DNA from 3 places in the Ancylobacter sp. WKF20 genome. Region 3 is predicted to be linked to each of the others. Evidence: predicted binding sites of a transcription regulator. Region 3 holds the regulator's gene; each other region holds the start of a gene.
The links. Region 3 encodes LexA, which represses DNA repair genes until DNA is damaged. Its sites were predicted from a motif close to TGTTCNNNNTGTGTTCNG; they were not measured.

Region 1 (9,676 bases), 710 kb from region 3:
TCCATGTAGACGTCGGGCGCGTAGAGCAGCGTGCCGCCTTCCGCCATCGCCATCACCGCGATGGAGCCCGGCATGTTCTTGGCGCAGAGCGTGGTGCCTTCGAGCGGGTCGACAGCGATGTCTACCGCCGGGCCCTTGCCGGTGCCGACTTCCTCGCCGATGAACAGCATCGGCGCCTCGTCGCGCTCACCCTCGCCGATGACGATGCGGCCAGCGATCGGCAGGCGGTTCAGCTCGCGACGCATGGCGTCCACCGCGGCCTTGTCGGCCGCCTTCTCGTCGCCGCGCCCGCGCAGGCTGGCGGAAGCCACCGCCGCGCGCTCGGTGACGCGCACCAGTTCGAGCGTCAGGATGCGCTCGAGCGCCTGCCCTGCCTTGACCGTAATTTCTTCCGCCATCGTCCCAGCCCCTCTCAGTCCTTCTCGATCCGTATCACCTGCGGCGGCTGCGCAATGACGCCATCGAGGTCGATGGCGGCGATCGCGCGGCGCACCGCGTCCTCGTTCGTGGCGTAGGTGATCAGCACCACAGGTGCCGGGTCCTCCGCGCTGTCAGCCCGGTCTCCGCCATGAGGGCGGCCCCGCCGGTGCTGCATTATGGACTCGAGCGAGATGTTCTGCTCGGCCATATGGCGGGCAATGGCTGCCGCCGTTCCAGGCCGATCGACCGCCGCGAGGCGGATATAATAGCCACCTTCATGACGCTGGATGGCGGCCTTGCCCGCCGGGCGGAGATTTTCCGCCTTCCAGCCGAAAGGTGTGCCCGCCGCGCCACTGGCGAGGTCGCAAATGTCGCCGACCACGGCGGACGCCGTCGCGTCGCTGCCGGCGCCGGGGCCAACCAGCGTCAGCGCCACCGCGTCACCATCGATCGCCACCGCATTGGTCACGCCGGAGACCTGCGCGATTGGCCAATGTTTGGGCACCATGGTGGGGTGGACGCGAAGCTCCACCGCCTCGCCGGCACGGGCGGCGACGCCCAGCAGCTTGATGCGGTAGCCGAGCTCGTCGGCCGCTTCCAGATCCTGCAGAGTGATGGAGCGGATACCCTCGACATGGATCGCATCCGGGTCCGGCTGCACACCGAAGGCGAGCGCGGCGAGGAGCGAGAGCTTGTGCGCGGTGTCGAAGCCATCGACGTCGAAGGTCGGGTCGGCCTCGGCATAGCCGAGCTGCTGCGCCTGATCGAGGCACGCCTCGAAGGAGAGCCCCTCGTCGCGCATCCGCGTCAGGATGTAGTTGCAGGTGCCGTTGAGAATACCGGAGACGCGGGCGATGCGGTTGCCGAGCAGCGCCTCGCGCAGCGTCTTGATGACGGGAATGCCACCGGCGACCGCCGCCTCGAAGCGGATGCCGACGCCCTTGCCTTCCGCCGCCGAGGCGAGCGCCACGCCGTGATGGGCGAGCAGCGCCTTGTTGGCGGTGACGACGGTGTGGCCAGCGGCGATCGCCGCCTCGACAGCCGCCTTGGCGGTGCCTTCATGCCCGCCGATCAGCTCGACGAAGACGTCGATGTCGGGATCGCGGGCGAGTTCGACCGCACTGTCGAACCAGCGGATGCCGGAGAGATCGCAGTCGCGGTTGCGGGAGCGGTCACGGGCGCTGACGGCGACGACCTCGACCACACGCCCGGTGCGGGCGGCGATCTCGTCCTTGCGACGCGCCAGCATGCGCACCACGCCCGCGCCGACCGTCCCGAGGCCGGCGATGCCAATTTTCAGCGGCGGCGCCATAGTTTGTCCGAACTCAACAGAAGACCAGAAAGCGGCGCCGTTCGGGAGGACCGAGCGTCAGCGCGCCGCGGCGAGAGGGACGACGTTGTGCAATGTTTCCGCGCCGGTTTCAAGGAACCGGCGGACATTGCGGGCGGCCTGCCGGATGCGCTGCTCGTTCTCCACAAGCGCGATGCGGACATACTCATCGCCATGCTCGCCGAAGCCGACGCCTGGAGCGACGGCCACATCCGCCTTCTCGATCAGCAGCTTGGCGAATTCGACGCTGCCCATGTGGCGGAACCTCTCGGGGATCGGCGCCCAGGCGAACATTGAGGCGCTCGGCACCGGGATTTCCCAGCCCGCCTTGCCGAAGCTGTCCACCAGCGCGTCGCGGCGCTTCTTGTAGACCGCGCGCATATCGGCGATGCAGTCCTGCGGGCCGTTCAGCGCCGCCGTGGCCGCGACCTGGATCGGCGTATAGGCGCCGTAGTCGAGATAGGACTTCACCCGCGCCAGCGCCGCGATCAGCCGCTCATTGCCGACCGCGAAGCCCATGCGCCACCCGGCCATGGAGAAGGTCTTGGACATGGAGGTGAACTCCACCGTCACATCCATCGCGCCCGGCACCTGCAGCACGGAAGGCGGCGGGTTGTCGTCGAAATAGACCTCGGAATAGGCGAGGTCGGAGAGCAGGATCAGGTCGTGCTTCTTCGCGAAGGCGACGCAGTCCTTGTAGAAATCGAGATCCGCCACGCAGGCCGTCGGGTTCGACGGGTAGCACAGCACGAGCGCGAGCGGCGACGGGATCGAGTGCACCACGGCGCGCTCCAGCGCCCGGAAGAACTCCGGGCCGGGCTCGCACGGCACCGAGCGGATCGCCGCGCCGGCCATCAGGAAGCCGAAGGCGTGGATCGGGTAGGACGGGTTCGGCACCAGGATCACGTCGCCCGGGGCGGTGATGGCCTGCGCCATATTGGCGAAGCCTTCCTTGGAGCCGAGGGTGGCGACCACCTGGGTGTCGGGGTTCAGCTTCACGCCGAAGCGGCGCTCATAATAGGCCGCCTGCGCGCGGCGCAGACCCGGAATGCCCTTGGAGGCGGAATAGCGGTCGGTGCGGGGGCGCCCGATGGTGTCCTTGAGCTTCTCCACCACATGGGCGGGCGCGTCGAGGTCCGGATTGCCCATGCCGAGATCCACGATATCGGCACCGCCATTGCGAGCGGCGGCCTTCACCCGGTTCACCTGCTCGAAGACATAGGGCGGCAGCCGGCGGATACGGTGGAAGTCGGTCATCGGTCTCAAGCTCCAAACCGCCCCGATTCATCGGATAGCGGCACTAAGGCGCTACATAACACTGTTCAGGCGCCCGCACAGCGAGAGATCGCAGCGAAAACGGGCGGAAGCGTGATGAAAACTGTCGCGGCCACGTATCGCCAAGGTGGCGCCGGACCATGCCTAGGGCTGTTGCTGGCTATCGGTCTCGACTTGCTGCTGTTGCTCACGGGCGAGGCCCTGAAGATCGTTCTGCATCTTCGCCGTCTGCGCCGGGGTCATCACCGGGCGGTCGCCGATCTGCGCGGGAGCGCCGAAATTGGGGTAGACCAGCTCCTGGCCGGGCGGGATGGGCTTGGCCATCTCCGGCGGCAGCAGCGAGGACGGCCCCGAGCAGCCGGCGAGCGCCAGCGCCACAAGAGCGGCCAGGCAACCGGCACGACGAGCCGGGCGCGCCACGGCGGGCGGGATCATCCGGCAACGATCAGCCATGCTCTTCATGCCCCGGTCATCTCCCACGCTCACCGTTCTCCCATGCCTCCGGCCTGATACGCACTCGCCCCGGCCGGGCCGCACGGCTATGATGGCATCACCTATGAACGCAGGCACCCGCGGGGACAAGCGGTGAGTAACCGACGCACGACCGGAAAGCCGGCCACCGACGCCAAGACGCCCCTCCGCACGGCGCGTTCGACCACGACAACCGACGCGCCGAAAGCCGCTGAGAGCAAGGCCGCCACGCGCCGGACCGCCGCCAAGCTCGCCACGGAAGCGACCGCAACCGCGCCGGTGAGCGAACCGGCGACGAAGCGCCCGCAAAAGGCGCCGGCCTCGGCGCAGCCCACGGTCGAATCAAAAGCGCCGACGAAAGCCACGACTCCCGAGGCGCCCCGCAAAGCCGTGAAGAATGGTCCGGCAAAGCCGCCCGCGACATCCTCAGCCAAAGCGGCCCGCCCGTCCCCCGCTGTCGATGTAGCGCCGATCACGCCTGCCGCGCCGGACAGGGCCGCCAAGCGTCCGCGCGCGAAAGCCGCCGAACAGCATTCCGCCCTGCCCCGCTACGCCGTGCGCCCCTCGCAACGGCGCGCGCAGGCCCAGGCTGAAACGCTGGCCGCGCCCGCTCCGCCCCCGCAGGCCGCGCCGGCGGCGCCCGTCCAGCCAGCAGATCAACCCAGTGCCGCCAAGCCCGCAGCGCCGGAACCGCCCCCGCTCGGCTCCGGCCCCATTGATCTTCAGGCCTTCGCCGGCAATCTCGCCCGCCTCGTCGAGGAGGGCGGCAAGGCGATGGCCGCCTATATGCGCCCCCGCGAGGAAGGGCTCATCCAGGACGATGTCGCCGAGGACATCGCCGACGTGATGAAGACCATCGGCAATGTCGCGGAATATTGGCTTGCCGACCCCAAGCGCACGGTGGAGGCACAGGCCCGGCTGATCGGCGGCTATCTGGAGCTGTGGTCCTCTACGCTCAAGCGCCTGAGCGGCAAGGAGGCCAAGCCCGTCGCCGAGCCGCCGGCCCGCGATGCCCGCTTCATGGATTCAGAGTGGAGCACCAACCCGTTCTTCGACACGCTGAAACAGACCTATCTGCTCACCGCCAACTGGGCGGAGAACATGGTCGATGAGGCCGAGATCGACGCGCACACCAAGCACAAGGCGGAGTTCTATGTCCGGCAGATCGCCGGCGCCGTCTCACCCTCCAATTTCGTGCTGACCAACCCGGAACTGCTGCGCACCACCCTTGCCTCCAATGGCGAGAACCTCGTGCGTGGCATGAAGATGCTGGCCGAGGACATCGAGGCCGGGGGCGGCGACCTGAAGATCCGTCAGACCGACAACAGCAAATTCAAGGTCGGCGAGAACCTGGCCGTCACGCCCGGCAAGGTGATCTTCCAGAACGAGATCATGCAGGTCATCCAGTACGCGCCGCAGACGGAGAGCGTGCTGGCGGTGCCGCTGGTCATCATCCCGCCCTGGATCAACAAGTTCTACGTGCTCGACCTGACGCCGGAAAAATCCTTCGTGCGCTGGGCGGTGGCGCAGGGGCTCACCGTGTTCGTGGTCTCCTGGGTCAATCCCGGCCCGGAACTCGCCGACAAAGGCTTCGACGCCTATATGAAGGAAGGCGTGCTCACCGCTTTCGACGTGGCGAAGAAGGCGAGCGGCAGCAAGGACTTCCACGCGGTCGGCTATTGCGTCGGCGGCACCATGCTGGCGATGACGCTCGCCTGGCTTGCGGCGTCCGGCCAGGATGTCGGCCTGCGCTCCGTCACCTTCCTGACGACGCAGGTGGATTTCACCTATGCCGGCGACCTCAAAGTGTTCATCGACGAGGAGCAGGTCGCCCATCTCGAGCGCAAGATGCTGGAAGCGGGCGTCATGGACGGCCGCAAGATGGCCAACGCCTTCAACATGCTGCGGGCCAATGATCTGATCTGGCCCTATGTGGTGAACAATTATCTCAAGGGGCAGGCGCCCTTCCCCTTCGACATTCTCTACTGGAACTCGGATTCCACCCGCCTGCCGGCGGCGAACCATTCCTTCTACCTGCGCAACTGCTACCTCGATAACCGGCTGGCCCAGGGCAGCCTGATGCTGGCGGGCCAGAAGCTCGACCTCAAGAAGATCAACCTGCCCATGTACAGCGTCGCGACGCGCGAGGATCATATCGCGCCCGCCGCTTCGGTGTTCCTCGGCTTGCAGATGTTCGGCAATCCCGGCCGCTTCGTGCTGGCCGGCTCCGGCCACATCGCCGGCGTCATCAACCCGCCCGCCCGCGGCAAGTACCAGTACTGGACCGGCGAGGCCCCCGGCGGCGCGCTGGAGGACTGGATCGCCGGGGCGCAGATGCACCCCGGTTCCTGGTGGCCGGACTGGTTCACCTGGATCGAGCAGCAGGACGACACCCGCGTGCCCGCGCGCATCCCCGGCAAGGGCCCATTCAAGCCGATCGAGGACGCGCCCGGCAGCTATGTGAAGGTGAAGGCGTAGAAGGCTTCACCGGCTCTTGGCCGGTCATCCCGGCCCCCTCGTGTCTTGCCTTCTGCAAGCCCAAGGACAGGCTCCGCGCAGCGGAGAGCCGGGATCGTTAGCGGACTGCGAGCGCCATGCGATCCCGGATCGGCCTGCGGCCGTCCGGGATGACGGTCATAGCATCACGGGAACATGGCGATCTGGTCGAGCCCCAGCGTCTCGGGATAGCCGAGCACAAGGTTCATGTTCTGCACCGCCTGGCCGGAGGCGCCCTTCACCAGATTGTCGGTGGTGGAGATGACGACCACGCGATCCGGCGCGCGGTCCTGCACCACGCCGATGAAGGCCATGTTGGAGCCTTTCACGAAGCGCGACTGCGGCACCTGGCCGAGCGGCAGCACATGCACGAAGGCCTCGCCCTTATAGAAATCGGCCAGCACGCGATGCACGCCCTCGGCGCCGACACCCGCGCCCGTCTTAAGATAGATTGTCGCGTAGATGCCGCGGCTCATCGGGATGAGATGCGGCGTGAAGGTCGGCACCACGCTGCGGCCGGCGGCCTTGGAAAACTCCTGGTCGAATTCCGCCGTGTGCCGGTGGCCGCCGACGCCATAGGCGTGCATGCCATCCGTCACCTCGGTGTAGAGCAGGTTCTCCTTGGCCGCGCGGCCCGCGCCCGTCACGCCGCTCTTGGCGTCGATGACGATGTGCTCCGGGTCGATGGCGCCGGCCTCAATGAGCGGCACCACCGGTAGGATGGCGGTCGTGGTGTAACAGCCGGGATTGGCGACGAGCCGGGCCTTGCGGATGTCGTCGCGATAGAGCTCGACGACGCCGTAGACGGCTTCCTGCTGCAGCTCCAGCGCCTGATGCGGGTGGCCATACCACTGCTCATAGGCGCCGGCATCGCGAAGCCGGAAATCGGCCGACAGATCGACGATCTTGATATGCGGCGCGGTCTCGAAGACCTTCTTGATGACCTGCTGCGTGGTGCCGTGCGGCAGGGCGCAGAAGGCGAGGTCGACGCCCGACCAGTCCACCGCGTCGATGGTCGTCAGCGTCGGAAGGTTCAGCGGCGCGAATTGCGGGAAAACCTCGGCCATGCTCTGGCCGGCCTTGCGGTCGGCGGTGAGCGCGACGATGTCCACGCGGGGGTGACGGACCAGCAGGCGCACCAGCTCCGCGCCGGTGTAGCCCGAGGCTCCGAGGATGGCGATCCGTGCCTTGCTGTCCGTCATGGTGGCGTATCCCGTCACTGGCGCGGGGAACGCCCCGCGAATGGAGACCGCGCCATTACACCGGATGCATGTCGCGGGAAAGACACGGATCTGCGCGCCGCGCGCATGGCCGCCGCGCGACACGGGCGGGAACAACGCTGAGCCTCCGCCGCTCGCCCCTCGCCCGCGCTCTCGTCACCGGACAAAGGGACATGCTGGGGGCGCTATTGTGGGGCTCTACGGCCGCGAGGTGCGCGCTAACCGTAAACGGCTGCGCTGCTGATTGTTCACGTCCTGTTCACGCGACTGACGCGCTTTGGCATAATGTGGTGTAATGGAATCGCCTGAGACCTCCTTCAGCGAAAGCCCGCCTGCCTGATGTCCGATCCGAACCTGTTCGACCTTCCCCCCGCCGCGCCCAAGCCTGCGGCGACCCCGCCCGCGCCGAAGCCTGCGCGCGCTGCCGCCGCCTCCCCCGGCCTGCCCGGCGAGAGCGGCTACACGGCCGCGGATATCGAGGTGCTGGAAGGGCTGGAGCCGGTGCGGCGCCGGCCGGGCATGTATATTGGCGGCACGGACGAGAAGGCGCTGCATCATCTCTTTGCCGAGGTGATCGACAATTCCATGGACGAGGCGGTCGCCGGCCATGCCAGCTTCATCGAGGTGGAACTGACCGCCGACGGCTTCCTGACCGTGACCGACAATGGCCGCGGCATCCCCATCGAGAACCACCCGAAATATCCCGGCAAGTCGGCATTGGAGGTCATCCTCACCACGCTCCACGCCGGCGGCAAGTTCGACAGCAAGGTGTACGAGACCTCGGGCGGCCTGCACGGCGTCGGTGTCTCCGTCGTCAATGCGCTGTCGGACGTGCTGGAGGTCGAGGTCGCGCGCGGCCAGGTGCTCTATCGCCAGCTCTATTCGCGCGGCATGCCGCAGGGGCCCATCCAGGAAGTCGGGCGGGTGCAGAACCGGCGCGGCACGCGGGTGCGCTTCCACCCGGACGCGCAGATCTTCGGCGAGGGCGCCCGCTTCAAGCCGGCCCGCGTCTTCAAGATGGCGCGCTCCAAGGCCTATCTTTTCGGCGGCGTCGAGATTCGCTGGACCTGCGACCCGGAACTGGTCGCCGGCAACGAAATTCCGCCCAAGGCCACCTTCCGCTTCCCCGGCGGCCTCAAGGACTATCTCGCCGCCGATATCGAGGGCCATACGCTGGTCCATCCCGACATCTTCGCCGGCAAGACCTCGCGGCCCGGTGGCCATGGCTCGGCCGAATGGGCGGTAGCCTGGCTCGGCGATGCGGACGGCGCTATTTCCTCCTACTGCAACACCATCCCCACCGCCGAAGGTGGCACTCATGAGACCGGCCTGCGCGCCGTGCTGCTCAAGGGCCTGCGCGACCACGCCGAACGCACCGGCAACGCCAAGCGCGCCGCCATCATCACCGCCGACGATGTGATGGCGGGTTGCGCGGCCATGCTCTCGGTCTTCGTGCGCGAGCCGGAATTCCAGGGCCAGACCAAGGAAAAGCTCGCCACCGCCGAGGCCGCCCGTATCGTCGAAGGCGCGTTGCGCGACCCGTTCGACCATTGGCTTGCCGGCAACCCGCCTCAGGCGAGCCGCCTGCTCGACTGGGTGATCGAGCGCGCCGACGAGCGGCTGCGCCGCCGGCAGGAAAAGGAAGTCTCTCGCAAGAGCGCCGTGCGCAAGCTGCGCCTGCCGGGCAAGCTGGCGGACTGCTCCAACAACTCGGCGGCGGGCTCGGAACTCTTCATCGTCGAGGGTGACTCGGCTGGCGGCTCCGCCAAGCAGGCGCGCGAGCGGCAGAGCCAGGCCGTGCTGCCGCTACGCGGCAAAATCCTCAACGTCGCCAGCGCCGGCCGCGACAAGCTCGCGCAGAACCAGCAGCTTTCCGACCTCATCCAGGCGCTTGGCTGCGGCACCGCCGCCAATTATCGCGACGAGGATCTGCGCTATGAGCGCGTGATCATCATGACCGACGCCGATGTCGACGGCGCTCACATCGCCTCGCTGCTCGTGACCTTCTTCTACCGGCAGACCCCGAAGCTGATCGAGAACGGCCATCTCTTCCTTGCCGTGCCGCCACTCTACCGCATCACCCAGGGCGCCAAGACGCTCTATGCGCGGGATGAGGCGCATCGCGACGAGCTGCTGCGTAAGGAATTCTCCGGGCGCGGCAAGGTCGATATTGGCCGCTTCAAGGGCCTCGGCGAGATGATGCCGGCGCAGCTCAAGGAAACGACGATGAACCGCAAGACGCGCACCCTGCTGCGCGTCACCATCGACGACGCCGAGCGCGCCGCCACCGCCGACATCGTCGAGCGGCTGATGGGCAACAAACCGGAAAGCCGCTTCGCCTTCATCTCCGAACGCGCGGCCTTCGCCGGCGAGGAGTTACTGGATATTTGAGCGGCTCTTACCGCCGCTCAAACGCGATCCGCGCGGCCAGCAGCAGGAATATCCCGCCGGTCGCGCGTTGCAG
Region 2 (9,676 bases), 1.8 Mb from region 3:
CCATCGGCAAGCTGCCGACGGTGGAACTGGAGGATGGCCGCTTTCTCGCCGAATCAAACGCCATCCTGCTCTACCTCGCCGAGGGCAGCCCGCTCGTGCCGGCGGACCGCTACGGGCGCGGTAAGGTTTATGAGTGGATGTTCTTCGAGCAGTACAGCCATGAGCCGGCGCTGGCCGTGCGGCGGGCGCTGCTGACCTATGAGGAGCGGGCGCATCTGGCGACACCCGAGCGGCTGGCGCAGCTTCTGGAGGCCGGCAACCGCGCGCTGGGCGTAATGGAAACGCGGCTCGCCGGCGCCGACTGGCTGGCGGGCAACGCCTTCAGCGTCGCCGATATCGCGCTCTATGCCTACACGCACACGGCGGAGGAAGGCGGCTATGACCTCGCCGGCTTCCACGGCGTGCAGGCCTGGCTCGCCCGCATCGCCGCCCTGCCCGGCCATATCGGGCTGATGGACTGAACCAACAAAAAGGCCGCCCGGTGGGGCGGCCTCGTCGTTTCCAGGATGCGTCGCGGCTCAGAGATTGCCGGCCTTCTTCACCGCATCCTTGATCTCGCCCTTGGCCTGCTGGCCCTCGCCCTTGAGCTCCTGGGCCGCGCCTTCGACGCGCAGGCGATCATTGCCCGTGGCCTTGCCGACGCCCTGCTTCACGTTGCCGATGGCCTCATTGGCCATGCCCTTCGCCTTGTCAGCGGTGCTACCCATGATGCGTTCTCCTGTTTCTTCCGCATGTTGCGGTCGTCGGGATAACGCGGCGGACGGGCGCGGGTTGCGCTGATCACAGGTATGTCATTGGCGGGCCGGGCTCAGAGCCGGTCGAGCACCTTGCGCATCACGCTCGGAAACGCCTCCGCGTCGAACCCCGCCGGCGCCACCCAACGATGGCCGGCAGGCGCCGGCGTGCCGGCCGGCAGATCGGCCCGCCAGACTGTCAATTCCAGCGCGAAATGGCTGAAGACGTGGGTCACGGGCGCGTTCAGCACCCGCCAGTCCGCCCGCAGCGGCGCGTCGGTGGACGGGTTGGCCGGGCTCTCCGCCTCCCACGGCGTCGAGGGCACCTCGCTCATGCCGCCGAGCAGTCCTTGCGGCGGGCGCGAGCGCGTGAGCACCGCGCCATCCGCCCGCACGGCAAGGAAGGCGACGCCCTGCCGGGTGGGGCGCGCGGCCTTGGCCAGCTTCAGCGGGTAGCGCTCCGGCTCGCCTTCCGCCCGCGCCGCGCAGGGCTCGCGCCATGGGCAGAGCGCGCAGGCGGGCTTGCGCGGGGTGCAGATGGTGGCGCCGAGATCCATCATCGCCTGCGCGAAATCGCCGAAGCGGGCCTCGGGCAGCAGCGTCAGGCCGAGCGCGCGCAGGCGGGGCTTCGCCTTGGGCAGCGGCGCCTCCACCGCGAAGAGGCGGGCGATGACGCGCTCCCAATTGCCATCCACCGGCGCGGCCGGGCGCTCATAGGCGATGGAGGCGATAGCGGCTGCCGTATAGGGGCCGATGCCCGGCAGTTCGAGCAGCGCCGCCTCCGTGTCCGGGAAGCGCCCATTATAGTGCTCGGCCACTGCGCGGGCGCAGGCGTGCAGATTGCGGGCGCGGGCGTAATAGCCGAGCCCCGCCCAGGCGGAGAGCACCTCCTCGAGCGGCGCGGCGGCAAGATCCGCCACCGTCGGCCAGCGGACGAGGAAGGCCTCGTAATAGGGCCGCACCGTCACCACCGTGGTCTGCTGCAGCATGATCTCGGAGAGAAACACCCGGTAGGGATCCTGCCGCAGGCCCGGGGCGGCGCGCCAGGGCAGCGTGCGCCGGTGCCGGTCATACCAGGCGAGCAGCAAGGCGGGATCGGGCCGCGCCGCGGGGGCTGGCTCGACGAAGGGGGCGGCGGTGCGGCGGCGGGTGGCTTTATCGGGACGGGCGGGCATGCGATGTTGGGTTCCGGCGGCGCCAAGGTGGGCCGTGCCGATACGCCCGGCAAGCCCCGCCGGACCGCCGTCCCTTGAATTGATGTCCCGCCGCCCTCACTGACCGATCGCCCTCATGCCCCCGCGCCGCGCACCTCAACCGCTTGCCGACCTGATCGACGCGACCATCGCCGAGAGCTGCCGGCAGCGCGGCCTCGCCTCGGTGGAAATCGTCACGCGCTGGGCCGACATCGTCGGGGAGGCGCTCGCCGCCCGCGCCGTGCCGATCAAGCTCGCCTGGCCGAGCCGGCAGGACAGCCCCGAGCCGGGCGTGCTGCACATCCGGGTCGAGGGCGGCTATGCCATCGAATTGCAGCACGATGCGCCCGTCGTGATCGAGCGGGTGAACCGCTATTTCGGCTGGCGCTGCATCGGCCGGCTGGCGCTGCGCCAGGGGCCAGTGCCGGTGCGCCGCCCCGTGCGCCCGCGCTTCGTCGAGCCCGGCGCCGCCGAATGCGCGGCGGTGGCGGGAAAGCTCGGCACGTTTGAGGATCCCGCGCTGGCCGAGGCCCTCGCCCGGCTCGGCGCGCTGGTCGCCCGCCGGCGCGCGGCGCCGCCCACGTCCCCGGCGCCGGGGGTGCGGCCAATCTTCACGCAGCGGTGACAAGGCGCCCGCCTGCCGTACCGTTGCCATGATCGCGCGCTGCCTGTAGGCGCTAGAGCTCAACGCCGGCCGAGAGGGCCGGCCTTCCCTTCGGAGACCCTCCATGATTGATCGCCGCCGCCTCCTCGAAGGGCTGGGTGCCGCCGCCCTCACCACCGCCGCGCTGGTGGCGCTGGCGAGCCCGGAAAGCCTCGGCGCCGAGCGCTTCTCCTTCATCGGTCGCGCCGAGGCGCAGACGGTCGACACCGCGCAGCTGATGGCGCCGGGCGCCCTGCCCGACAATGTGCTCGGCAAGGCCGACGCGCCGGTGACCATCGTCGAATACGCCTCGATGACCTGCGGCCACTGCGCGCATTTCCACGAGACCACCTATCCGGTGCTCAAGGAGAAATACATCGACACCGGCAAGGTGAAGTTCATCCTGCGCGAATTCCCGCTCGACATCGTCGCCAAGGCCGCCTTCATGCTCGCGCGCTGCGCCGGCGACGGGAAGTACTACCCGATGACCGACACGCTGTTCGAGACCCAGAAGAGCTGGGCCTTCACCAACAACCCGGCGCAGGCACTGCTCGCCATCGCCAAGCAGAGCGGCATGACCGAGCAGCAGTTCAACGCCTGCCTCTCCGACCAGGCGCTGGCCGACAACATCAACAAGATCGCCGAGCGCGGGGCGAAGGATTTCGGCATCGATTCGACGCCGACCTTCTTCATCAACGGCAAGAAGGTTTCCGGCGCGATGAGCCCGGAACAGCTCGACAAGGAACTCGCCCCGCTGCTGGCGCAGTGACGCGGACGCCGAGCTGAGCCCGGCGCCTCATCCGGCAGGACAAGGCACGCCGCCCGGCACCCCGCTCTTTGAAAAGCCCGGCCTCAGCGCCGGGCTTTTTGCATCGCGGCCCGCCCTACTCCGGCAAGGTAAGCCGTCCGTCGGAGCCGAGGGCGAAGCCGGGATTGTGGGCGATCTCCCAGGGGTGGCCGTCGGGGTCGGCGACATAGCCGGCATAGCCGCCCCAGAAGGTCGCCTGCGCGGGGCGCAGCGCGCGCCCGCCGGCGGCCACCGCGCGGATCAGCGTCGTGTCCACCTCGGCGCGGCTCGCCCGGTTGCAGGCCAGCACCACGCCGCCGAACTGGCCGGCGCGCCCGGCGAGCATGCCGGCATCGGTGGCGAGCTCGTGGCGCGGGTAGAGCGAGAGCATCACCGTGCCGCAGGCGAAGAAGGCGACGCCCTCGGCCTGCCGGACCCGCCGCTCAAGGCCCAGCGCCTCGTAGAAGGCGATGGCGCGGGCGAGTTCGGCGACGCCGAGCGTCACCAGCGAGAGTGCCAGCGGCGGCACGGCACGCGCCATGCCCGCCCCCACCGTGGCCCCCTCGGTCGCCTTGAGCGCCGCGACCTTCAGCCCCTGCATCGCCGCGCCGATCATGCGCTTTCTCCAAACAGCGACAATTGCTCGCCCTTCTGCGGCGGGCGGTGGAAATGGCGCGTGGTCAGCCGCAGATGGCGCCGGTTGAGGCCGAGCCGCTCGCTGGCGATCTCGAAGCGGCGGGCAAGCGTCCAGGCATAGGGCCCGCTGCCGGTCATGCGCTGGCCGAAGGCGGAATCATACTCCTTGCCGCCATGCAGCTCCTTGAGCAGCGACAGCACATGGCGGTAGCGATCCGGGAAATGGGCGAGCAGCCATTCCTTGAACAGGTCGCGGATCTCGAGCGGCACGCGCAGCATGACATAGCCAGCCTCCTGCGCCCCCGCCGCCACCGCGGCGTCGAGGATGCGCTCCATCTCGGCATCGGTCACGGCGGGAATGACCGGCGCGACCAGAACAGCGGTCGGCACTCCCGCCTCGCTGAGCCGGCGCACCGCCTCGAGGCGCCGCTGCGGCGTCGCGGCGCGCGGTTCCATGATGCGGGCGAGCTTGTGGTCGAGCGTGGTGATGGACAGCGCGACCTTGACCAGCCCGCGTTCCGCCATGGGCGCGAGAATATCCAGATCGCGCAGCACCAGCGCGGATTTCGTGACAATGCCGACCGGATGGCCGAAATCGCGGAGCACTTCGAGGATGCGGCGGGTGAGGCGCCATTCCTTCTCGATCGGCTGGTAGCCATCGGTGTTGATGCCGAGCGCGATGGTACGCGGCTCATAGCCGGGCTTCGCCAGTTCCTTGGCCAGCAGCTCGGGCGCGTCCGGCTTGGCGAACAGCTTGGTCTCGAAATCCAGCCCGGCGGACAGGCCCTGATAGGCATGGGTCGGCCGGGCAAAGCAGTAGACGCAGCCATGCTCGCAGCCGCGATAAGGGTTGATCGAGCGATCAAAGCCGACATCGGGCGAATCGTTGCGGGTGATGATGGTGCGCGGCTTCTCCACCGTCACGCTGGTGCGGAAGGCCGGCAAATCATCGAGGCTCTGCCAGCCATCGTCGAAGGCCTCGCGCGCCGTCGGCTCGAAGCGGCCGGCGGCGTTGGAGAGCGCGCCGCGCCCGCGCCGGCGCTCGCCCTCGACAAAGCGGGCCTGCGGCGGCACGGGGGGCACGATATCGATCTCGGAAAGGCCCGTGAGGTCGCGCCCTGCCGCCTCGCGGGCGGCCCGCTCAGCGGCCTCGCGCTCCTCCACCAGCCGCCCGAGACGACGCGGCGTGGCGCGGGGCTTGCGGGCGGGCGGCGCGCCGGCGGTAACGGCCACCGGACGGTCCGGAGAGGGGGAGGAGGTGCGCTGTTCCATGAGTGATTTTTAGTCCCCCCATGAGAACATATCAAGAACATATGTCGAAAAGTGACGGAGGGCGCTATACGCTGGGAATGTGGTGCTATAGGCAGAACGTCGCTCGCCCAAAACCCTTATGCGCCAATCCATAGCGCGTTCCGTCGAGGTGCTCTGCCGCGTGATCTCGATCGTCATTCCCACGACCGAAACCGCCAGCTTCCTCATCCCGACCCTCGCCGCACTGGTACCGGGCGCCGCCACTGGCGTGGTGCGCGAGGTTCTGCTGGTGGATGGGCGCGAATCGGCGGATGTGGCGGAGATCGCGGACGCGGCAGGCTGCGAATATCTGCGCGGCCCGGCCGATCTCGGCGCACGCCTGCGCCTTGGCGCGGCGACGGCGCGCACGCCCTGGCTGATGTTCCTCCAGCCGGCCGGCCTCGTGCAGGAAGGCTGGACGCGCGAGGTGCGCGGCTTCATCGACCAGGTCGAGCGCATGGGCGCCATGGACCGCCGCGCGGCGACCTTCCGGCTGGCGCTCGATGGTTTCGGCGTCGCCCCCCGGCTGAAGGAAGCGGCGGCGGTGGCGCGTTACGCGCTGACCGGCCGGGCGCGGCCCGAGCAGGGCCTGCTGATCCATCGCCGCTTCTATGAGGCGCTGGGCGAGCATGAGGCGGGCGCGCAGTCCCCGCGCCGGCTCGCCGCCCGCATCGGGCGCGGCCGGCTCGTGCTGCTGCGCTCGCAGATGCTGCTGCCGGAAGGCTGAGCTTCCGGGCAGGTCTCAGGAGGCGCGCAGCTTGCCGCGCTTCAGGTGCTCGTCCAGCCGGGGCAGGATTTCCACGAAATTGCAGGGCTTGTGACGGATGTCGAGCTGCTGGGCGAGGATGCCGTCCCAGCCGTCGCGGCAGGCGCCGGGCGAGCCGGGCAGGCAGAAAATGTAGGTCGCGTTCGCCGTGCCGGCGGTGGCGCGACTTTGCAGCGTCGAGGTGCCGATCTTCTGGAAGGAGATCATGTGGAACACGGTCGAGAAGCCCTCCATGCGCTTCTCGAACAAGGGTTCCACCGCCTCCGGCGTCACGTCGCGGCCGGTGAAGCCGGTGCCGCCGGTGGTGATGACCACGTCGATGGCCGGATCGGCGATCCACGCCGCCACCTGCCCGCGAATGGCGTCCACGTCATCCGTCACGATGGTCCGGGCGGCGAGGCGATGGCCGGCGCCCTCCAGCCGCTCCACCAGCGTGTTGCCCGAGCGGTCATCGGCGAGCGTGCGGGTATCGGAGATGGTGAGCACCGCGATGGCGAGCGGGATGAAGGCTTTCTCGGAAAGGGCCTTGTCGGACGTCTCGCTCGCGGCGCTCATGCGGCCTGATCCTCAGATGCTGCGGCTCTCGATGGCGTTGCACTGCGTCATCGAGCCGGTGTCCAGCCCCCGCTTAAACCAGCGCGCGCGCTGGGCGGAGGTGCCGTGGGTGAAGCTGTCGGGCACGGCATAGCCCTGCGCCTGCTTCTGCAACCGGTCGTCGCCGATGGCGGAAGCGGCGTTCAGCGCCTCCTCAATATCGCCGTCCTCGAGAATGCGCCACTGCGCGTTCGCGTGATGCGCCCACACGCCGGCGAGGCAATCGGCCATCAGCTCGACGCGGACGGAGAGCGCGTTCGCCTCGGTGCGCGAGAGCTGGCGCTGGCGCTGCTGCACCTCGCCGAGAATGCCAAGCTGGTTCTCGACGTGATGGCCGACCTCATGGGCGATGACATAGGCCTGCGCGAAATCGCCGGGCGCGCGGAAGCGGCGCTTCATCTCCTCGAAAAAGGCGAGGTCGATATACACCTTCCGGTCGGTGGGGCAGTAGAACGGGCCCATGGCCGACTGGGCGGTGCCGCAGGCCGAGCGGGTGCCGTTCGTGAACAGCACGAGGCCGGGCGGGCGGTAGGTCCCGCCCTGCGCCTTGAACTGCTGGGTCCACACATCCTCGGTCTGCGCGAGCACGGCGCTGACGAACTGGCCCTGTTGGTCTTGCGGCGGGGTGCGGCTCGCCGATGGCTGCTGCGGCGCGCTCTGGCTCGTCTCGCCGCCACCCATGAGGATTTCCGCGCCGCCGATCAGCACGGCCGGGTTGATGCCGGTGGCCCAGGCGATGAGGCCGACAATGATCAACCCGCCAATGCCGAGCCCGCCGCGACCACCCGGCAAGCCGCCGCCGCTGAAGCCTCCGCTGCCGCGCCGGTCTTCCACATTGCTGCTGCGCCGGAAATCTTCCCACCGCATGGCCATCCCTCCCGCAAAACACCACGGCGCGGTGCGATGGTGATGCACGCGCCGTGGCGGCAATGCGCGGGAAGGCCGGCGGTTCCGTCGAGAACCGCCGGATCGTGTCAGCCGCGCGGCTTGCCGAGAGCGGCAAGCCAGTCCCGGGCGAGCGTCAGGTCCGCCTGCGACAGGCCATGGCCGACGGGAAGCGTGCGGTGATCGAGCCGCGCGCCGGCCGTTGTGAGCTGGCCAGCGAGGCGGGCGGCGTTCTCCTCCGGCACGATCGGGTCCATGCCGCCGGAGAGCAGCAGGACCGACGTGCCGGCGAGGTCCGCCGCGGGCGGCTCGGCCAGCGGCACCATGGCGCGCAAGAGCACCGCACCCGCGAGCACGCCCGGCTGGGTGAGGAGCGTCGCGGCGGCGATGTTGGCGCCGTTGGAAAAGCCGACCGCGATGGGCGCGGCCAGCCCATAGGCGGCGCGGGCTTCCGCGACGAAGGCGGCGAGTTCACCCGCGCGCCGGCGCACATCCGCCTCGTCGAACACACCCTCGCGCAGGCGACGGAAGAAGCGCGGCATGCCGCCTTCCATCACCTTGCCGCGCGGGGAGACGAGCGGCGCGTCGGGCGCGATCATCCGGCCGAGCTGGATCAGGTCGTTCTCGTCGCCGCCCGTGCCGTGCAGCAGCAGCAGCGGCGTGGCGGCGGGATCGCCGCCCGGCTCGAAGCGGTGGAGAAAGGAGAGTTCGGCATTGGCGGATGCACGGGACAGCGGAGCGTTGACGCTCATGACGGCCTCCTGGCGGGAAAGAGGTCCCGCCCGCCGGAAATGGCGGGCGGGTAGAGGTCGGGATCAGGCGATCTCCGGCAGCACGGCCTCGATCTGGGCGCGGCGGCTCTCCAGGAAATCGGGGAGCTTCAGCGCCTGGCCGAGCTGGGCGGCCGGCTCGTCGGCGGCGAAGCCGGGAACGTCGGTCGCGATCTCGAACAGCACATGGCCGGGCTCGCGGAAGTAGACGGACCGGAAGTAGTTGCGGTCCTTCTGCTCCGTGGTGCGGATGCCGTGGTTCTCCTGCAGCTTCTTCACCATGGCGAATTCGGCCGCATCATCCGCCGCGCGGAAGGCGATGTGATGCACCGAGCCGCCACCCATGCGGGCGGGGAGGAAGCCGCCGGCCTCGTGGATATCGACGATGCCGCCGATTTCCGTGCCCTCGGCCTTGAAGCGCACCAGCGAGCCCTCCCGGCCGATCTCGGTGAAGCCGAAGATGTCGGTGAGGATGGCGCCGGTGGGCGCGGCCTCGGCGAGCAGGAGGTTCACCGAGTGGAAGCCGCGAATGGCGTGCTCGGCCGGCACGTCCGTGCCGAGCCAGGCCGGCTCATTCTCGGCGCCGGTGACACCGACCAGCGCGAGCCGCATGCCGTGCGGATCCTTGAAGGACAGCACGGTCTCGCCGAAGCGCTTGACGGGCGCGCTATGGGCGACGCCATTCTCGACAAAGCGGTGCGTCCAGTAGCCGATCGAGGCGGCCGGCACGCGGAACGCGGTCTCCTGCGTCTCGCCGACGCCGAGCCGGCCGGGCGCCACATGGTCCCACGGGAAGAAGGTGAGGATGGTGCCGGGCGAACCCGCCTCGTCGCCATAATAGAAGTGATAGGTGCCGGGATCGTCGAAATTGACGGTCTTCTTAACCAGGCGCAGGCCGAGCGTGCGGGTGTAGAATTCGACATTGCGGCGCGCATTGCCGGCGATCGCCGTAACATGATGGATGCCATTGCGGTTCATGATCTTGCCCTCTCAGGGAGCGCCAACCGCGCTCTGTTGGGACAAGAGATAAACCGGCAGCGACGCAATGCCATCTACTTTCGTTTGCGTTGACGCAATGACGACTTGGCTGCTATGGTGTCCCCACGCTGAATTGTCGTTTTTCCTTAGCTCGCAACGCTTTGCGGGCAGGGAGCCGAGCTGCCGCACGGACGGAGGGGCCCATGGCCGAGCCATTCAAGAACCTGGCCTGGGACGATTTCCGCCTCATCAAGGCGGTGGCGGACGCCAAGGGCCTGCCGGCGGCGGCCGCCTCCATCGGCGTGAACCATTCCACCGTGTTCCGCCGGCTGAAGCAGATCGAGGAGCAGCTCGGCGCGCTGCTGTTCGAGCGCCACCGCACCGGCTACGCCCTGACCCC
Region 3 (9,676 bases):
CTTCAGGCCGGGCATGGCGGCGAGAAGCTGCGCCCGGCGCTCGGGGGTGAGGGCGGCGGCGATCTCCGCGCCGTTCGGCAGATGCGGCAGCACCTCATCCAGCGCCGCCAGCAGCTCCGCATCGGGCGTCGCCCGCATATAGAGCCCATTGATGTTCTCCAGCTTGGCGAAGTCGAAGCGCGCCGCCGAGCGGCCCACGCGGTCGAGATCGAAGAGCTGGCTCATCTCGTCGGTCGAGAAAATTTCCTGGTCGCCATGGCTCCAGCCGAGCCGCACCAGATAGTTGCGCAACGCGGCCGGCAGATAGCCCATGGCGCGGTAGGCATCGACGCCGAGCGCGCCATGGCGCTTGGAGAGCTTGGCGCCATCCGGCCCGTGGATCAGCGGGATGTGCGCCATCTTGGGCACGGTCCAGCCGAGCGCGAGATAGATCTGCGTCTGCCGCGCCGCATTGGTCAGATGGTCGTCGCCGCGGATGATGTGGGTGACGTTCATGTCGTGATCGTCGACCACGACCGAGAGCATGTAGGTCGGCGTGCCGTCCGAGCGCAGCAGCACGAGGTCGTCGAGATCCTTGTTGGGGATGACGACGCGGCCCTGCACGAGATCCTCAATGACCGTCTCGCCCTCGGTCGGCGCCTTCAGGCGGTACACCGGCTTGCGGTCGGTCGGGTAATCCGAGGCCGGGCGGTCGCGCCAGCGCCCGTCATAGCGCGGCGGGCGGCCTTCCCTACGCGCGCTCTCCCGCATCTCCTCCAGCTCCTGCGCGGTCGCAAAGCACGGATAGGCGCGCCCGGCGGCGATCATCTGCTCCACCGCCTCGCGGTGCCGCTCGGCGCGGGCGAACTGGTAGATCACGTCGCCGGACCAGTCGATGCCGAGCCATTTCAGCCCGTCGATGATGGCGTCGATCGCCTCGGGGGTGGAGCGCTGCCGGTCGGTGTCCTCGATGCGCAGCAGCATCGTGCCGCCCTTCGCCCGGGCATAGAGCCAGTTGAACAGCGCGGTGCGCGCGCCGCCAATGTGCAGGAAACCGGTGGGCGAGGGGGCGAAGCGGGTAACGACGGTCTCGGACATATCTCTTCCGTCTCGCGTCGCCGGTAGCGGGCGACGGCACAGCATGGCGGATGCGGACGGTGCGTGTACCATAGCTCCCCGGCGTGGGAAATGGCGGCGCCGCATGGCTGGCGTTCGCTCCTCAACAGCGCGCCGCCGAGACTGGGGCAGGGCGTGCAGGACGCGGGCGAGCCCCGTCGGGGGCGTCACAGCGATGAAGCCGGATCAAGGGCGCGCGGGCGGGCGCGGGCCATCGCCTTCGGCGTGCCGCGCGGCGCGCGAGGCGGCCTCATTGACCTGCCGGGGATCGCCGGACGGTTTGCCGAGGCGCTGGGCGCGGCGCTCGCGCTGGAGGTGGCCGAGCGGCGCTTCTTCCTGTTCCTGCCGGTGGTGTTCGCGGCCGGCATCGCGCTTTATTTCGGGGCACCGCGCGAGCCCTGGCCCTATGCCGGGCTGATCCCCGCTGTCGGCCTCGCTGCGCTCACCCTGCTGGCGCGCGAGCGGCCACTGGCCTTCCATCTGCTGGCGCTGCTGGCGACCCTCGCCGCCGGCTTCGCTACCGCCAGCCTGCAGGTGCAGCGTATCGCCCATCCGGTTTTGCAACGCGCGGTCGACGGGGTGGAGATTGCCGGTTTCGTCGAGGCGGCGGAGCAGCGGGCGCGCGGCAGCCGCATCACCCTCGCACTCACGCGGTTCGACGGCCGGGGCGAGACCGCGCCTCGCCGCGTGCGGGTGACGCTGACGAGCCGCACGCCGCCCGAGGTCGGCGCCCATGTGGCGCTGCGGGCGAGCCTCGCTCCGCCACCCGGGCCCGCCTATCCCGGCGGTTTCGATTTCGGCCGGCTGGCCTGGCTGGAAGGGATCGGCGCCACCGGATTCGCGCTCGGCAAGGTAGCGGTTGTGCCGGCCACCGCTCCGCCTCCGGCTGGTCTTTCCGTCAGCGCCTGGCTTGCGGCCACGCGGGCGACGATTGCCGACCGCATCCGCGCGGCGCTGCTGCCGCCGGGAGCCTCGGCGCAGACGCAGGGCGATGCGGCGATCGCTGTCGCCCTGGTGACGGGGCTGCGCGACGGGGTGCCGGAGAGCATCGAGGAGAGCATGCGGGTGGCCGGCCTCTCGCATGTCCTGTCCATCTCCGGCCTGCACATGGCGCTGGTGGCGACGGGCATGTTCTTTCTGGTGCGGGCGCTGCTGGCGCTCTCGCCGGCGCTGGCGCTGCGCTACCCGATCAAGAACTGGGCGGCGGTGCCGGCCGCGCTGGCGGCGACCTTTTATCTCGTGCTGTCCGGCGGCGAGGTGGCGACGCAGCGCGCCTATCTGATGACGCTCATCGTGCTCGCCGGCGTCGCTCTCGGCCGGCCCGCGCTGACGCTCCGTACCCTGGCGGTTGCCGCCCTGCTGCTGCTGGCGCTCACACCCTGGGCGGTGCTCGATCCCGGCGCGCAGATGTCCTTTGCCGCAACGCTGGCGCTGGTCGCCGCCTATGCGCATTGGGGACGACAGGTGGCCGAACTGCCGGGCGCGCGGCTGGGCTGTCTGCATCGGCCGGCGGTCTATATCGCCGCGCTGGTGCTGACATCGCTGGCGGCGGGCCTCGCGACCGCGCCCTTCGCCGCCTATCACTTCCAGCGCCTCGCGCCGCTGAGCCTCATCGCCAATCTCGGGGCGATGCCGATTGCCTCCTTCATCATCATGCCGGCGGGGTTGGCGGGGGCGCTGCTCATTCCGTTCGGCTGGGACGCGCCGGCCTGGCATGTGATGGGCTGGGGCATCGGGCGGATGGTCGACATCTCCCGCGCCGTCGCCGCCGTGCCCGGTGCCGATCGCGGCCTGCCGGCGCTGCCGCTGGCGAGTCTCGTACTGTTCGCGCTGGCGCTCACCGCCCTCTGCCTATTGCGCAGCCGGCTGGTGCTTGTGGCGCCCGTGCTGGCGCTGGCCGGGCTTGCGCTGGCGCCGCTGCGCGAGCGGCCGGACATACTGGTCGACCGCGAGGGGCGGACGGTGGCGGTGCGCCAGAGCGACGGGCGGCTGACGCTGATGGGCGACCGTGATCGCGGCCTAGCCGGCCGCTTCGTCGTCGAGCAATGGCTCAGCGCCGAGGGTGAGCGCACGCGCCTCGCGGACCCGACCCTGACGCAGGCGGCGCGCTGCGATCCGCTGGGCTGCACGCTGCAAACGGCGGGCGGCGAGATTATCGCGCTGTCGCGCCACCGCGACTCATTGGAGGAGGACTGCCGGCGCGTGGCGCTGCTGATCACCACCGAGGCGCCGCCCAAGGATTGCGCGGCGCAGGTGCTGCGCATCGACCCACGACGGCAGACCTCGGCGCTGGCGTTGTATCGCGAGGCGGTCGGGCCGGAGCCCGCGGTGCGGGTCGGGCTCACCGGCTTTGCTGATGCCGAAGATGGTATCACTGACGATGAAGATGGGGGCGGGGGCGGCGCGGTCGGCGCTGCTGTCGAGGGCGGCGCGGAGATGACGGCGCCGGCTGCTGCGCCAAGCGCGGCGGGACGGGTGGCGCAGGCTCCTGCGCCAAGCGAGGTGGGGCGGGCTGCGCCTCCTCCCGTACAGAACGCGGCGGCGATGGGTGCAGATGCTTCTCTGGATGCGCGCGCCCAAGCGACTCTTCAGCGAGACGCCCCCATAGGCAACCTGGAGAGCGCTCGCACCGATGGCTCCAGCGCTACGTTGCCTGACGAGCGAACACCTTGGCTCACGGGTGCGCCATCGCCGACGGTGACCGAGAAGACCCCATCCGCCGGCGCGCCGCCAGACGACGCGACATACGGGGTGAAGACACCCGGCGCCGTGTCGCCGATCACAACCGGCGTGGCCGATGCCCGTGAGCCCCAGCCTTCCGAGGTGGTTCTGTCCCCCTCGTCGCGCGCGACGGCTCCTGAACTGCCCACCGCACATCCACCAGAACTGAGACCCAAGGTCGTCTGGCGGGTGGTCGACTCGCGCCCGCCGGATGGCGCCAGGCCGTGGTTGCCGGCAGCACCATCCGTCACGCCGGAAAGACGCAACGGCTCCAGTGTTGCCGATCCGCGGGCCGCGCCCGGAAGCGCGACCATCCCCGCTCAGTAGCGCCGGAACAGCGCGACGAGCCGGCCCTGAATCTGCACCCGGTCGGGTCCGAAAATGCGGGTCTCATAGGCCGGGTTGGCGGCTTCCAGCGCGATGGACGCGCCCTTGCGGCGCAGGCGCTTCAGCGTAGCGTCCTCGTCGTCGATCAGCGCCACCACGATGTCGCCGGTGCTGGCGGTATCGGATTTGCGGATCAGCGCGAGGTCGCCATCGAAGATGCCGGCCTCGATCATCGAATCACCACGCACCTCAAGGGCGAAATGCTCGCCGCCCGAAAGCATTTCCGGCGGCATGTTGATCGTGCTGTCGGGCGACTGGATGGCGGAGATGGGTGAGCCGGCGGCGATGCGGCCGACGATGGGGATCGCTACCGGGCGGCGGGAATCCTCCTCCACCGCGGCGGAGGGCAGCTTCACCCGGCCGAGGCTGCCTTCGATCACATTGGGGGCGAAGGCGCCACGCGCGGGGCGGGCCTGCGCGTCCTCCGGCAGGCGGAGCACTTCGAGCGCGCGGGCCCGGTTGGGCAGGCGGCGGATGAAGCCGCGCTCTTCCAGCGCCGTGATCAGGCGGTGAATGCCCGATTTCGACCGCAGATCGAGCGCCTCCTTCATTTCCTCGAAAGAGGGGGGCACGCCGTCCCGTTTCAGGCGTTCGTCGATGAAGAGCAGCAGCTCGTGCTGTTTGCGGGTGAGCATCGATCCCGATCCGTCTGTAGGGTGCCCGAGGGCCGTTAAGCGAAACAAATCACGAACAAACACTATCCGTTCTTTGTGTGTTCCACAACGGGGAATTCTCACCCTGCCGCAACTCTGGCGCGCGACGGGCAGGTCGGCTATCTGTATGCAATGGCCCAGATATTGCCTAATGCCTATGCATAGTCCTGCGTGCAGCACGAAAGGCGCGAGTCGTGATCGGAACCATAGCTGACATTCTCGCCGCCCACCGCGCGGGGCGGGCCCGGCCGGCGGAAACGGTGGCGCGGGCACGGGCGCTCATCGTGGCGCATGGCGATCCGGCGGTGTTCATGGCGCTGGTCGACGATGCCGGCATCGCGGCCCAGCTCGCGCGGCTCGAGGGCGCCGATCCCGCCCAGATGCCGCTCTACGGCGTGCCCTTCGCGGTGAAGGACAATATCGACGTCGCCGGCCTGCCGACCACCTGCGCCTGCCCAGACTACGCCTATCCCGCCACGCGCGACGCGGCGGCCGTGGCGCGGCTGCGCCGGGCGGGGGCGATTGTTCTCGGCAAGACGAATCTCGATCAGTTCGCCACCGGGCTCAATGGCACGCGCTCGCCCTATGGCACGCCGCGCAACGCCGTGCGCGATGATCTGGTGCCGGGGGGGTCCAGCTCTGGCTCGGCGGTTGCGGTCGCGGCGGGGCTGGTCGCCTTTGCGCTGGGGACGGACACGGCTGGTTCCGGCCGCGTGCCGGCCGGGCTGAACAATATCGTCGGCCTCAAACCCAGTCTCGGCCTTGTCTCGACACGCGGCGTCGTGCCGGCCTGCCGCTCGCTGGACTGCGTGTCGGTCTTCGCGCTCACGGTGGAAGACGCGCTGCTGGCGACCTCCGTCATGGCCGGGGCGGACGAGGATGATCCCTATTCGCGCGTCCTGCCGCTGGGAGGTCTCGCCGGCTTTCCGGCCGGCCCGACGCTCGCCGTGCCGCGCGCGCAGGATCTCGTGACCTTTGGCGACCGCGCCTCGGAGGCGGGGTTCCGGCGCGCCGCCGAGCGCATGGCGCGGCTGGGCGCGCGGCTGGTCGAGATCGACCTCACGCCGTTCTTCGAGACGGCGCGGCTGCTCTATGAGGGGCCTTGGGTGGCGGAGCGCTACGCGGCGGTCGGCGCCTTTCTCGAATCGCGGCCCGCGTCGGTGCATCCGGTGGTCGCCGGCATCATCGAGCAGGGCCGCCATTTCAGCGCCGTCGAGGCGTTTCGCGGCCAGTACCGGCTGGCGGAGCTGAAGGCGCAGGCGCGGGCGGCGCTCGCCGGCATCGACGCGCTGATGGTGCCGACCATGCCGACCGTGTTCACGGTCGCGCAGATGCTGGCCGAGCCGGTGCGCTGCAACAGCCAGCTCGGCGTCTACACGAATTTCGTCAACTTGCTCGACATGTGCGGCCTCGCCGTGCCGGCAGAGATTCGCGCCGATGGCGCCCCGGCGGGCATCACTTTGCTGGCGCCGGCGGGGCAGGACGCGCATCTGGCCGCGCTTGGTGCCGCCTTCCATCGTGATACCGGGCTGACGCTCGGCGCGACCGGGGCCGCTCATCCGCCGGCCTTGGCGGCCGTTCCGGCTCCGGCGCCGGGCTATGTGGCGGTCGCCCTGTTCGGGGCGCATTTGTCCGGCCTGCCGCTCAATGGCGAGCTGGTGGAGTCCGGCGGTTTGTTCATCCGCGAGGCGCGGACCAGCCCGGATTATCGCCTCTTCCTGCTGCCGGAGGGCCGGGTGCGCCGGCCCGGCCTGCTGCGCGGCGCCGCGGGCTCCGGGACGCGCATCGCCTGTGAGGTCTGGGCGCTGCCGGAAGCCGCTTTCGGGCGACTGGTGGCCGGCATTCCCGCGCCCCTTGGCATCGCCACGGTGACGCTCGAGGACGGCACGGCGGTCAAGGGCTTCGCCATGGAGGCGGCCGCTGCACCGGCGGCGCGTGACATCACCAGCTTCGGCGGCTGGCGCGCCTTTCTGGCGGATGAGGCGGCAAAGCGCGGGGCTCTGGCGCCGGCGGGCTAAGAGGTCGAATCAGCCGGTGCCCGTAAGTGCCTGAGATCAAACGGTCTGAGCGTATTGCTCATAGGCGTCGTGGACGATGGTGATGTGCGAGCGCATGGCGGCTGCCGCCGCTTCCCGCTCGCCCCGCAGCACGGCCGTTACCACCCGGTCATGCTCGCGATGGGACAGGGCGAGGCGGCCGAGCGCGTGGAACTGGGCGCGCCGGAAGGGCGAGAGGCGCCGCCGCGTGCCGACGGTGATTTCCACCAGATAGTCGTTATGGCTGCCGGCATAGAGCGCGGCGTGGAACTGCTCATTCGCCTCGCGATAGGCGGGGAAGTCGCCCGCGCGCATCATGTCGCCCATGCTCTGGTGAAGCTGGTCGAGCTGCCGGCGCTCCGCCGGGGTCATGGCCAGCGCCGCGAGGCCGGCGCACAGCGCCTCCAGCTCCGCCATGACGTCGAACATGTCCTGCAGCCGCTCAAGGCTGGGGCGTGCGACCACGGCGCCGCGATGCGGGCGGGCATCGACCAGGCCGGAGGCGGCGAGCTCGCGCAGCGCCTCGCGCACCGGCGTGCGGGACACGCCGAATCGGGCGGCCAGCACCGTTTCGTCCAGCGCCGTGCCGGGGGGCAGGCGGCCGCGGGTGATCTCGTCGGCAAGCTGGAGCCGCAATTCCTCGGCGCGGGTCACCCGCTTGCGGGCCTCGGAGAGGGGGCCGGCGACCGGCGGAATCACGGCGAGAGACATCGTGCTCAACAACCCGAAGGACGAACGCGCCACGCACGAGTAGCGAGGCGAGGCGGCGAGGCTAGCATGATGCGCCCGGTCCGTCGCGCGGCGCGCGGCATCATCCTTCGTCGGGATCGGCGATGACGCTCACATGCGCCGCCACGACCTTCCAGCCCTCGGGCGTGCGCATCCAGGTCTGCATCTGCCGGCCGACACGGCCGGGCATGGTCTCGCGTCGGAACAGAGTGGACGCCACCGCCATGTCGCGGCCATAGGTGGTGATGACGGTCTTATCCAGCGTCCGCTCCAGCCCATGCGGCGAGCGGGCCTTGCGGAAGGCGCGGATCGCCTCGATGCCGTAGAGATTCTCGCCATTGCCATAGCGAATGGTGGTCGGATCGGCCCAGAACAGCGCGTCGAGCCCGGCGACATCGTTGCTCACCAGCGCCTGCTCATAGCGGTCGAAGGCGGCTTCCACCTCCACCTTCACGTCGGGAAGATTGATGTCCATCGCCAGCCCCCAGCTTGATGTCCAGAACACAGGCTGCGGCTCGCGGGGTCAATCCTCGAGCGGCAGAATCTCGCAGGGCTCGCCCGCCTTCGCCGCCGGCGCGTGCGGCTGGCGCACCAGCAGCACGTCGGCGCGGGCGAGCACGGAGAGCATGGAGCTGTCCTGCACCGGCAGCGGGCGCACCAGCGGCAGGCCGTCCTGATCCCCGACGATCTGCGCCCGCTGGAAATCCATGCGCATCTCGTTGGCCCTGATGTCGGTGGCGAGGCGGGCGGGCTTGAGCGGCACGCAGGGTGGCACTTCAATTCCCTGTAGCGCCTTCAGAAGCGGCACGAGATAGAGCAGGGCGCAGACATGGGCGGAGACCGGGTTGCCGGGCAGGCCAAGCACATGGCTGACGGATGCCGCATGGGCGTAGGTGCCGAACATCAGCGGCTTGCCCGGGCGCAGCGCGACCTTGTGGACATCGAGCGCCACGCCCTGCGCGGTCAGCGCTGGGGCGACGAGGTCGTGGTCGCCCACCGAGGCGCCGCCCGTCGTCACCAGCACATCGAAGCCGGCGGCGAGCGCCGAACTCACGCCCGCCTGTGTCGCCGCCATGTCATCCGGCAGGATGCCGAAATCCGTCACCTCGGCCCCCGCCGCGCGGGCGAGCGCGCCGACCGAATAGATGTTGGAGAGGATCACCTGATGCGCGCCCGCGCCCGCACCGGGGCGCACCAGTTCGTCGCCGGTGGAAAGAAGGCCCACGCGCGGGCGTCGGTACACGCTGAGCTCGGCTATATCCGCCGAGGCGGCGAGCGCGAGGTCGCGGGCCCGCAGCCGGTGGCCGGGGGCGAGCAACGCCTCGCCGCTGGCGAAATCGCCACCGGCGCGGCGTATATGGCGTCCGGGCGTCGCCGCCTCGCGAATGGCGACCCGATTACCCTCGCGCAGCGTGTCCTCCTGGATCACCACGGCGTCGGCCCCGATGGGCATCACCGCGCCGGTGAAGATGCGCACCGTTGTGCCGGGCAACACCTCGTCCGGGAAGGGCCGTCCGGCCGCCGATTCGCCGATCAAGGTGAGGGTAGCCGGCAGTTCGGCCGCGTCCTGCGCCCGCACGGCATAGCCGTCCATGGCCGAGACATCGGCGCCGGGCGTGGTGCGATGGGCGATGAGCGGTTCGGCCAGCACCCGGCCGGCGGCGTCCATGAGCGGCACGCGCTCGGTCGGCAGGGGAGCGGCGGAAGCGAGCAGGCGCGCCAGCGCCTCTTCAACCGGCATCAGCGCCATGGCGTGTTCCCCTTGTTCAGTCGGCCTGCCAATGCCCGGAGCGGCCGCCGGATTTCTCCAGCAGCCGGATCGCCTCGATCCGCATGCCCCGGTCCACCGCCTTGGCCATGTCGTAGACGGTGAGGCAGGCGACGGAGACAGCGGTGAGTGCTTCCATTTCCACGCCGGTCTGGCCGCTGGTGCGCACCGTGGCCCGCACCCGCAAACCCGGAAGCGCCGCATCCGGTTCGATCTCCACCGCGACCTTCGACAGCAGCAGCGCGTGGCAGAGCGGAATCAGCTCATGGGTGCGCTTGGCCGCCATA

Region 1: the regulator LexA is predicted to act here: its motif matches at 7,458-7,475, upstream of parE (DNA topoisomerase IV subunit B).
Region 2: the regulator LexA is predicted to act here: its motif matches at 5,288-5,305, upstream of AncyloWKF20_RS19545 (PA0069 family radical SAM protein).

Annotation. Positions count from the first base shown of each region.
Region 1 covers NZ_CP121679.1:649,366-659,041, reverse strand. The annotation lists gene glpX (class II fructose-bisphosphatase) at 1-398, opposite strand, end outside; gene AncyloWKF20_RS02960 (homoserine dehydrogenase) at 413-1,732, opposite strand; gene AncyloWKF20_RS02955 (LL-diaminopimelate aminotransferase) at 1,790-3,007, opposite strand; gene AncyloWKF20_RS02950 (hypothetical protein) at 3,170-3,487, opposite strand; gene phaC (class I poly(R)-hydroxyalkanoic acid synthase) at 4,271-5,974, shown strand; gene argC (N-acetyl-gamma-glutamyl-phosphate reductase) at 6,139-7,194, opposite strand; gene parE (DNA topoisomerase IV subunit B) at 7,552-9,603, shown strand; gene AncyloWKF20_RS02930 (LysE family translocator) at 9,611-9,676, opposite strand, start outside.
Region 2 covers NZ_CP121679.1:4,224,867-4,234,542, reverse strand. The annotation lists gene AncyloWKF20_RS19575 (glutathione S-transferase family protein) at 1-461, shown strand, start outside; gene AncyloWKF20_RS19570 (CsbD family protein) at 519-707, opposite strand; gene mutY (A/G-specific adenine glycosylase) at 809-1,909, opposite strand; gene AncyloWKF20_RS19560 (DciA family protein) at 2,025-2,552, shown strand; gene AncyloWKF20_RS19555 (DsbA family protein) at 2,656-3,339, shown strand; gene AncyloWKF20_RS19550 (VOC family protein) at 3,455-3,973, opposite strand; gene AncyloWKF20_RS19545 (PA0069 family radical SAM protein) at 3,970-5,265, opposite strand; gene AncyloWKF20_RS19540 (glycosyl transferase) at 5,384-6,010, shown strand; gene moaB (molybdenum cofactor biosynthesis protein B) at 6,026-6,604, opposite strand; gene AncyloWKF20_RS19530 (zinc metallopeptidase) at 6,617-7,510, opposite strand; gene AncyloWKF20_RS19525 (alpha/beta hydrolase) at 7,618-8,280, opposite strand; gene AncyloWKF20_RS19520 (ring-cleaving dioxygenase) at 8,344-9,276, opposite strand; gene AncyloWKF20_RS19515 (LysR family transcriptional regulator) at 9,480-9,676, shown strand, end outside.
Region 3 covers NZ_CP121679.1:1,364,025-1,373,700, reverse strand. The annotation lists gene gltX (glutamate--tRNA ligase) at 1-1,077, opposite strand, end outside; gene AncyloWKF20_RS06275 (ComEC/Rec2 family competence protein) at 1,141-4,143, shown strand; gene lexA (transcriptional repressor LexA) at 4,137-4,838, opposite strand; gene atzF (allophanate hydrolase) at 5,051-6,874, shown strand; gene AncyloWKF20_RS06260 (GntR family transcriptional regulator) at 6,911-7,603, opposite strand; gene hpxZ (oxalurate catabolism protein HpxZ) at 7,704-8,096, opposite strand; gene glp (gephyrin-like molybdotransferase Glp) at 8,145-9,371, opposite strand; gene moaC (cyclic pyranopterin monophosphate synthase MoaC) at 9,388-9,676, opposite strand, start outside.